Regions from separate parts of the Alteromonas sp. CH_MED4-4 genome, predicted to be linked through region 2. Evidence: predicted binding sites of a transcription regulator. Region 2 holds the regulator's gene; the other holds the start of a gene.
What was found. Region 2 encodes sigma-54, which starts transcription at its own class of promoters, with help from an activator protein. Its sites were predicted from a motif close to GTTGGCACGNNNNTNGNNT; they were not measured.

Region 1 (4,218 bases), on a different contig from region 2:
GTGTCGTCGCCTAAATCTAAGCCCTCGTCTGCATCAAACTCATCGGCGTCGTTCGACTCATCAGGATTAATAAGACGACGTAGCATAGGACGAATCACGAAGATGATAAGCACTATTATAACCAAGCCACCAACAACTAGCTTAAGAATTGGTAGAAATCCGGGCTGCTCCCAAATAGGCGCGTCTTCAATTTCCCCTGCGTCCATCCGAGTAAAGGGCACGCTTACAACTTCTAACGAATCACCACGGGTAACGTCAAAGCCAATGCCGCCCTGTAAAAGCCTACGTATGTTGAGAATCTCTTCTTGTTTACGCGGTGTTGGCGTCATCGCACCGTCTTCACCCGCAACTTGGGTATAGTCCACCGCCACAGATACACTTAATCTGCGAATAACCCCTGTCTGTTTCTTGGTATGACTGATAGTGGTATCAAGTTCGTAGTTGCGCGTAGACTCTTTTGCTGTGCGCCCAGGCATAGTTTGTTGACTGCCGCCCACTGCATTTTCTGGAATATTAGAATCTAATGGAGGTTGATTAGACAGTGCACCAGGAATACCGCCAACACCGCCACCTACGCTGTTTTCTTCCATGATCATCTCACTGCGAACCGCAGGTAAATCAGGGTTGTAGCTACGCTGTGTTTGTTCCATAGCTGTAAAGTCCATGGTAACGTCAGCTTGTGCTGTGTAGTTACCTATGCCCAATACTGGAATCAGTATCGCGTCAATTTTTTCTAAGTACTCTTGCTCACGCTGGCGCTCAATCTCGTATTCTTTTCTGGCACGAGCACTCATAGAATCTTGAGAGCCTGAGTTAAGCAGACGACCATTGCTGTCTGTTACGGTTACCTTAGACGGCTCCATGTTTTGCACTGCAGACGCCACAATATCGACAACAGCATCAACCTCTTCACCTGCAATAACGGCACCGCGCTTAGCCGTTAGCACAACGGTTGCCGACGCTTTCTTCTCTCTTCGCGCAAATACGTTCTCTTTAGGCATAGCTAACAAGACACGGGCTTTTTGAATGCTTGCGATATCTTCGATAGTGGCCGCGATTTGTTGCTCGCGGGCGTGTTTTAGACGTTCCATCTCAACACGCTGGCTCACGCCAAACCCCATATCCTGCATAATGATATCGGTACCGGCATCAGAGACCTTAGTTAACCCTTGGCGGGTCATGCCTAAACGAATATTTTGGAATTCGTCACTTCTTACGTAAACAATATTGCCTTCAAGCTTATAGTCGATTTGGTTCGCATCCATATAATCGAGGGTTTCAATAAGCTCTTGGGTTTCCATTTTCGCAAGTGGACGGTAATCAGGTTCTTGCGACCAGATAAGAATAAAAATAGCGATGGCGACGCAGATTACCAAAACAACCACAAGGGCCATTTGGCGCATCATATCTGCGCTACCTAAAGTGTCCATAAAACCAGATTTGTTTTCTGGCTCATTGTCCACTGCTTGATTTTGATCAGGAACCGTAAGGTTTGTACCTGTAGCTTCAGCCATAACCTACTCCACCTACACCGGCATATTCATTATTGTTTTATAGGCTTCAAGTACTTTGTTACGTACTTGAACAGTGGCTTCAAAAGCAATGCCCGCCTTTTCTTTCGTCAGCATAACTTGAGCTAGGCTTAAGTTAGGGTCGCCCATTTCAAAACGCTGCTGCGCGTCTTTTGATTCGAGCTGCATGCCGTTTACACCATCTACCGCATTCTTTAGCATGGTCGAGAAATCACTTGCCGAGCTATTAACTTCACTAAGCGGCTGCTGTTGAGGCTCATTAACTTGAAGACGAGTTTGCCCAATCATGTTCTGCATTTCTTGATACAAACTATTGGCTTTAACGTCCATAACCACTCCTAGTGCTTTTTCGAGACCGCCTGAACATCGGCGTATAACTTATGTATAGAGGGGATTTAGCAAAGGGCTTGCCAACTTTAAAAAGCTATACATATCAATAAGATAAATCAAAAATAAGAGGGTTAGCCAAATTTATGGCGTTTGACTTAGTGTGAGCAACAAAAAACCGCCGCCTTCTTTACTACAGAGGCGACGGATAAGGACGAGGAAACCGAAAGTGTAGAAAGCGACCTTATGCGGGCACTTCAATACCGTCTTCGCGCATGCGCGCTAATTTGTAACGAAGGGTTCTTGGACTAATGCCGAGCTTTTCTGCCACATCTTTACGCTTGCCGTTACACGACACCAATGTATCGAGGATAATTTGATGTTCTTGGTAGCGCAGCTCAGACCCTAACCTATTTTCTTCAACATGCTCTTGCAGTGTTTCAACAGGTGCCGTCATGTCTTCGTCAATCATTAAATCGCCAGCATCTATTTCATTGTTCTCACAAAGAATAAGCGCTCGCTGAACCACGTTCTCTAGCTCTCGAACGTTTCCTGGCCAGCTGTATTGGGACAATTTATTGCGCGCTGCAGCACTTAATCTGATAGTACCCAAGCCCTGTGAACTGGCGTGACGCTGAACAAGGTGCTCGGCAAGCGGAACAATGTCTCCTGGGCGTTCCGATAGCGGGCGCCACCCAATAGGGAATACATTTAAGCGATAGTACAAATCTTCTCTGAACTCTCCCGCATCCGCTGCTTTTCTCAAATCTCGGTTACTTGTAGCAATAACACGGACGTTGAGCTTAACGGTTTTACGTCCGCCAAGACGCTCTACTTCGCGCTCTTGTAACACGCGTAGCAGTTTAGCTTGAAGCGCCAAATCCATCTCGGTTATTTCATCAAGTAACAGCGTACCGCCTTGGGCTTGTTCAAATTTACCCGGGCAAGCCTGAATAGCGCCGGTGAACGCACCTTTTTCGTAACCAAACAAGGTCGCTTCTAGCATGTTCTCTGGTATGGCTGCACAGTTGATGGCGACAAATGGCGCATCGCTTCGCGGCGACTGATCGTGAATATAGCGAGACAGCACTTCTTTACCCGAACCGCTTGGTCCCATTACCATCACAGTGGCGTCGGACTTCGCGACTTTGCGAGAGAGCTCAAGTAACTTCAAGCTTGAAGGGTCAGCAACAATAGGCGTGCGTGACTCTATTTTTTGAGCCGGCGCGTAGCGTCCCACTAAATTAAGCAGTACTTCTGGGGCAAACGGTTTTGATAGATAGTCTGTAGCGCCATCGCGCATTGCCTGCACGGCATCATCAATAGTGGCATAGGCTGTCATCAATAGCACCGGCATATTGGGGTACTTGGTTTTGATACTCTTAAGTAGCGTTAAACCGCTCATTTCGCCCATTTGAATATCGCTTACCACTAAATCGACGGAGCGCGAAGACAGTACCATTAACGCTTCTTCAGCACAATCAGCGGCAACAACCTCATAGTTACCTAACAGAAGGGTGTCTAGGAGTGCTTCGCGTAATCCTGCGTCATCTTCAACAATTAAAATGGTAGTTTTAGACATTATTCTCTCCTATGACCTACGCAACATGCGTCAATGTTTGTGAAGATTGAGCGTTCACCACACACGGCAAAGACACACTAAAGCACGCCCCACCTTCTGGCATATTTGATACGCTAAGCAAACCGTTGTGGGCGTTTACGACGGATTTAACCACCGCAAGTCCAAGACCCGTGCCATGAGTTTTAGTTGTGAAAAACGGTTCAAAAATTTTGTTTTTGAGTTTATCCGGTACGCCAGGACCTTTATCTATAATGGCCACTTGCAAACGTTCATCAGACACTGCAGTTTCTACGTGCACGCACTCCCCTTTCGGAGTAACTTGGCTCGCATTGTGAACAAGGTTTAATAACGCGCCCTGAAGCGCTGTAAGATTGCCGGTGATAGATACGTTTTTATCGAAGCCGCTAAAAGTTAGCGTTTGCTGTGCTTGAGCCGTCATGGTTTGGGCACTGCCTTCAATTGAAGTAAACAACTCTCCCAAGCTAATTTGGCTGACCACTTGTTCTTCCCCTGACTTAGCGAAAAGCAGCATGTCGTTAACCTGACTCTCTAGCTCTTTAAGCCTGTCAGTTAGCTTGTTTGCAAATTGAGTTTGTGCTTCTTGTCCCAAGCCTTTGCGCGTTAAATTAGACGCATAGAGCATGGCCGCAGAGAGAGGCGTACGAATTTGGTGAGCAAGGGATGCCACCATTTTTCCGAGAGAAGACAGGCGCTGCATATGACTCACGCGTGCTTGCAGCTGCCGCGTTTCGGTTAAGTCGGTAATAACAATTAATT
Region 2 (4,218 bases):
GCAGGGGAATCGTGAAAACGATGCGCTAAAGCCCGCCTACAAAGCAAAAAATCTAACCACTACGCTGTACAATCAAGACGGTGAGTTAAATCACAAAGTATTTGCAGAGTCGATGGAGCATTACGACCAGCTTGGCTTTGTATTGTTTCAGCAACCTAAATACACCCTTTATACAGAAAACGCGTCATCACCATGGGTGGTAACCGCTGATGAAGGTACACTATACAATAACGAGCTAATCCAGCTGGAAAACCAAGTTAATATTGAGAACCAAACTGGCGATGACTTTGTCAGAAGTATATCGACCGAGTACATTCAAATTAATTTAGAGACCAAGCAAATGACATCTGACCAACCCGTTGAAATACTGGGCACCCAATATGTCATTTTAAGTAATGGGTTTAACGCGAATTTACGCACACAAGAATACGAGCTTTTAGATCATGTACAAACCACTTATTCCCCTAGCAACTAGTTTATTGCTTGCCATCGCTAGCGGTGCGGTACACGCCAGTGAAGATGATTTTTCGCAGCCCATAAAAATAGGCTCGAACACCCAGTTTATCGACGGTAAAAATAAAACCGCGTTGTACAAAGACGACGTACTCATAACTCAAGGCTCTTTGGTTATTGAAGCTGACGAAGTGGAAGTAATTGCCACTGACGGTGGTGGTCGTGAAATATTTATTGCTAGAGGAAAGCCTGCAAGCTATTCCCAGCAATTGGAAGACGGCACGCCAGTTTCGGCAAAAGCTAATGAAATACGCTATGAAGTGGTGAACCGAACGATTTCTCTTGCCGGAAACGCAGAGTTGAAACAAGACACCAGTAAAGTACAGGGTGACAACATCACGTTCGATATGATTACCGAGCAATTGCTAGCGACTGGCGGCGCAGGTAAGGATGGTGAGGGTCGAGTGACTACAGTATTCACACCTGAGACCATTCGCAAAACTTCGTCTAAGAAAGACAAAAAAGACAACGAGGGCAATGAATAGCAATGGCAACTTTGAGCGCTAAAAATCTTGCTAAGGCTTACAAGTCAAGACAGGTTGTTCGAGATGTAAGTCTGTCTGTCTCAACGGGTCAAATTGTTGGTCTTCTTGGCCCAAATGGCGCTGGTAAGACCACCACATTCTACATGATTGTTGGTTTAGTGAATCTGGATAAAGGCAAGATTGAAATCGACGACAATGAGCTAACTCATCAGCCCATGCACGAGCGTGCACGCCGCGGAATTGGCTACCTACCGCAGGAAGCCTCTATTTTCAGAAAGCTCACAGTGCATGAAAATATCATGGCCATTTTGCAAACCCGTAAAGATTTAAATTCACAACAGCAAGAAGAAGAAGCAGATGCGCTACTTGATGAATTTAATATTAACCATATACGTAATAGTACTGGGATGAGTTTGTCAGGGGGCGAACGCCGTCGCGTTGAGATTGCCCGCGCTCTGGCAGCAAAACCGCAATTTATTTTGTTAGACGAACCATTTGCTGGTGTTGATCCAATATCAGTTAATGATATAAAGAAGATAATACAACATCTTCGCGATAGGGGTATTGGAATCCTTATCACGGACCATAACGTACGAGAGACATTGGATGTTTGTGAAAAGGCGTACATTGTGAGTCATGGCGAGCTTATTGCGCAAGGAACGGCGGAACAGGTTTTAAGTAATCAAAAAGTAAGGGATGTATACCTAGGCGAACAATTCAGGCTATAGTTAATGTAACCGAATTGTCATTTTTCAGTTTCGCTCTGGTATATTCAATTTAGAGCATTTAAATAAGACGTAGATGAAACCATCTTTACAGCTAAAATTTAGCCAACAACTTACCATGACACCACAGCTTCAGCAGGCCATTAAACTGCTGCAGCTTTCTACACTTGATCTTCAACAAGAGATCCAAGAAGCGCTCGATTCTAATCCGCTATTAGAAGTTGAAGAAGGTAACGACGAGCCGCAACTAGAAAAGAACAATATCGACAACGATGACAGCGGCTCTGAGGCCACTGCTTCTGCATCTAGTGACACATTAGAAGCCGGCGATGCACTTGAGAAAAACGATCTTCCCGATGAGCTGCCAATCGACAGTACGTGGGATGAATACTACTCTGCTTCATCTTCGCCTGCTCCGGGTCCATCCAATGACGACGAGCAAATCTTCCAAGGAGAGACTACTGAAGATATTCAAGAGCACCTTCTTTGGCAAATGCGCCTTACCCATTTCTCGGATACCGATCGCGCAATCGCTACAGCAATCATCGACTCTATTGACGAGTCAGGTTATTTAACCGTTACCCTTGACGATATTTTAGAAGCGGTTAACGATGATGATATGGAAGAGCCGATTGAAATGGACGAAATAGAATGTGTGCTTAAGCGCATTCAGATGTTCGACCCTATTGGTTCTGGCTCTCGCTCTCCACAAGAATGTTTGATGGTGCAATTGCGCCAGTTTTCAGAAGACACACCGTGGCTTGCTGAAGCAAAGCAACTGATTGAAGAGTACTCTGACTTACTGAGCAGCAAAGACTATCGTACGCTTATGCGTAAAAGCCGATTGAAAGAAGATCAGCTACGCGAGGCAATGCGTTTGCTGCAAACCTTGAATCCTCGCCCAGGTAGTGCTTTAGTTACTAAAGAGCCTGAGTACGTTATTCCTGATGTCTCAGTAACCAAGAAAAATGGCCGTTGGGTGGTTGAGCTGAACCCCGACAGTCTGCCTAAGTTAAGCGTAAATCAACAATACGCAGCAATGAGTCGCCGTGCCAAGAATAGTAGCGATTCACAATTCATCCGCTCACACATGCAAGAGGCTAAGTGGTTCATAAAGAGCCTTGAATCTCGTAACGAAACCTTAATGAAGGTTGCAAACTGCATTGTGCAGCAGCAAATGGGCTTTTTTGAGCACGGCCCGGAAATGATGAAACCAATGGTGCTAAATGATGTCGCAGAAATGGTAGATATGCACGAATCCACTATTTCGCGAGTGACAACGCAAAAGTACATGCATACGCCACGTGGAATCTTCGAATTGAAGTATTTCTTCTCAAGCCACGTTGCAACAGAGTCTGGTGGTGAATGTTCATCTACAGCGATTCGTGCATTGATCAAGAAATTAGTGGCCGCTGAAAAGCCTAGCAAGCCGCTAAGTGATAGCAAGATTGCTTCATTGTTGGCCGAACAAGGCATTAAAGTTGCCCGGCGAACAATAGCAAAGTACCGGGAATCGTTGTCGATCCCGCCGTCGAACCAACGCAAAAGCCTTATTTAATCGGGCTTAATAATATAAGGAAGACGAAATATGCAAATCAACCTTACTGGTCATCATGTCGAAATCACCGACTCTTTGCGTAATTATGTCGATACGAAGTTCAGCAAACTTGAACGTCACTTTGATCACATTTCTAATGTGCATGTCATCCTGAACGTTGAAAAATTAAATCAAAAAGCCGAAGCGACCGTTCATTTAAGTGGCGCTGAAGTATTCGCATCCTCAGAAAATACCGACATGTATGCGGCGATTGACAGCATGGTTGATAAACTCGACCGGCAGGTAATCAAGCATAAGGAAAAACTGAAAAAACATTAGTAGTTAATTAAGCATGGATATACAAGCCATCGTAAGTCTGGACCGCACCGAGTGTGCGGTTCAGTGTAATAGTAAAAAGCGAATTCTTGAGATCATCGCTGATATCGCTGCCAAGCAAAACGAGAACATTGATCAGGCAACGGTACTTAACAGTTTGATGGCTCGAGAGCGTATGGGTAGTACAGGCATTGGCAATGGTATCGCCCTGCCCCACGGGCGCCTGCCGGGCCTTGAGAAAGTGATTGCCATTGTTGTAACCAGCACGCCAGCAATCGACTTTGACGCCCTTGACGAGAAACCCGTAGACATCTTTTTTGCGCTACTCGTTCCCGAGGAACAGACCGAAGGACACCTTCAAACGCTGGCCACCGTGGCTGGTAAACTAAGCGACAAAGAAACGATTAAAGCAATACGTCGCGCAACGACAAGCGACGATATTCTATCTGCATTAAGTTAAACATTAAGCGCCTATTAACCGTTTAGTAGGCGCCTAATTCAACAACGCGTATGTGATAAAACCAGAGTATTAGGGAGAAAGTAGGTGAAGCTGATAATAATCAGTGGTCGTTCGGGGTCTGGTAAGTCTGTCGCACTTCGCGCATTGGAAGATTTAGGTTAT

Region 1: the regulator sigma-54 is predicted to act here: its motif matches at 1,929-1,947, upstream of fliE (flagellar hook-basal body complex protein FliE).

Annotation. Positions count from the first base shown of each region.
Region 1 is NZ_JAYMEU010000002.1:184,106-188,323, reverse strand. Features, by position in the region: gene fliF (flagellar basal-body MS-ring/collar protein FliF) at 1-1,514, opposite strand, end outside; gene fliE (flagellar hook-basal body complex protein FliE) at 1,527-1,862, opposite strand; gene WA381_RS02335 (sigma-54-dependent transcriptional regulator) at 2,104-3,441, opposite strand; gene WA381_RS02330 (sensor histidine kinase) at 3,458-4,218, opposite strand, start outside.
Region 2 is NZ_JAYMEU010000013.1:53,700-57,917, reverse strand. Features, by position in the region: gene lptC (LPS export ABC transporter periplasmic protein LptC) at 1-475, shown strand, start outside; gene lptA (lipopolysaccharide transport periplasmic protein LptA) at 444-998, shown strand; gene lptB (LPS export ABC transporter ATP-binding protein) at 1,001-1,726, shown strand; gene WA381_RS10845 (RNA polymerase factor sigma-54) at 1,800-3,281, shown strand; gene hpf (ribosome hibernation promoting factor) at 3,312-3,599, shown strand; gene ptsN (PTS IIA-like nitrogen regulatory protein PtsN) at 3,613-4,056, shown strand; gene rapZ (RNase adapter RapZ) at 4,141-4,218, shown strand, end outside.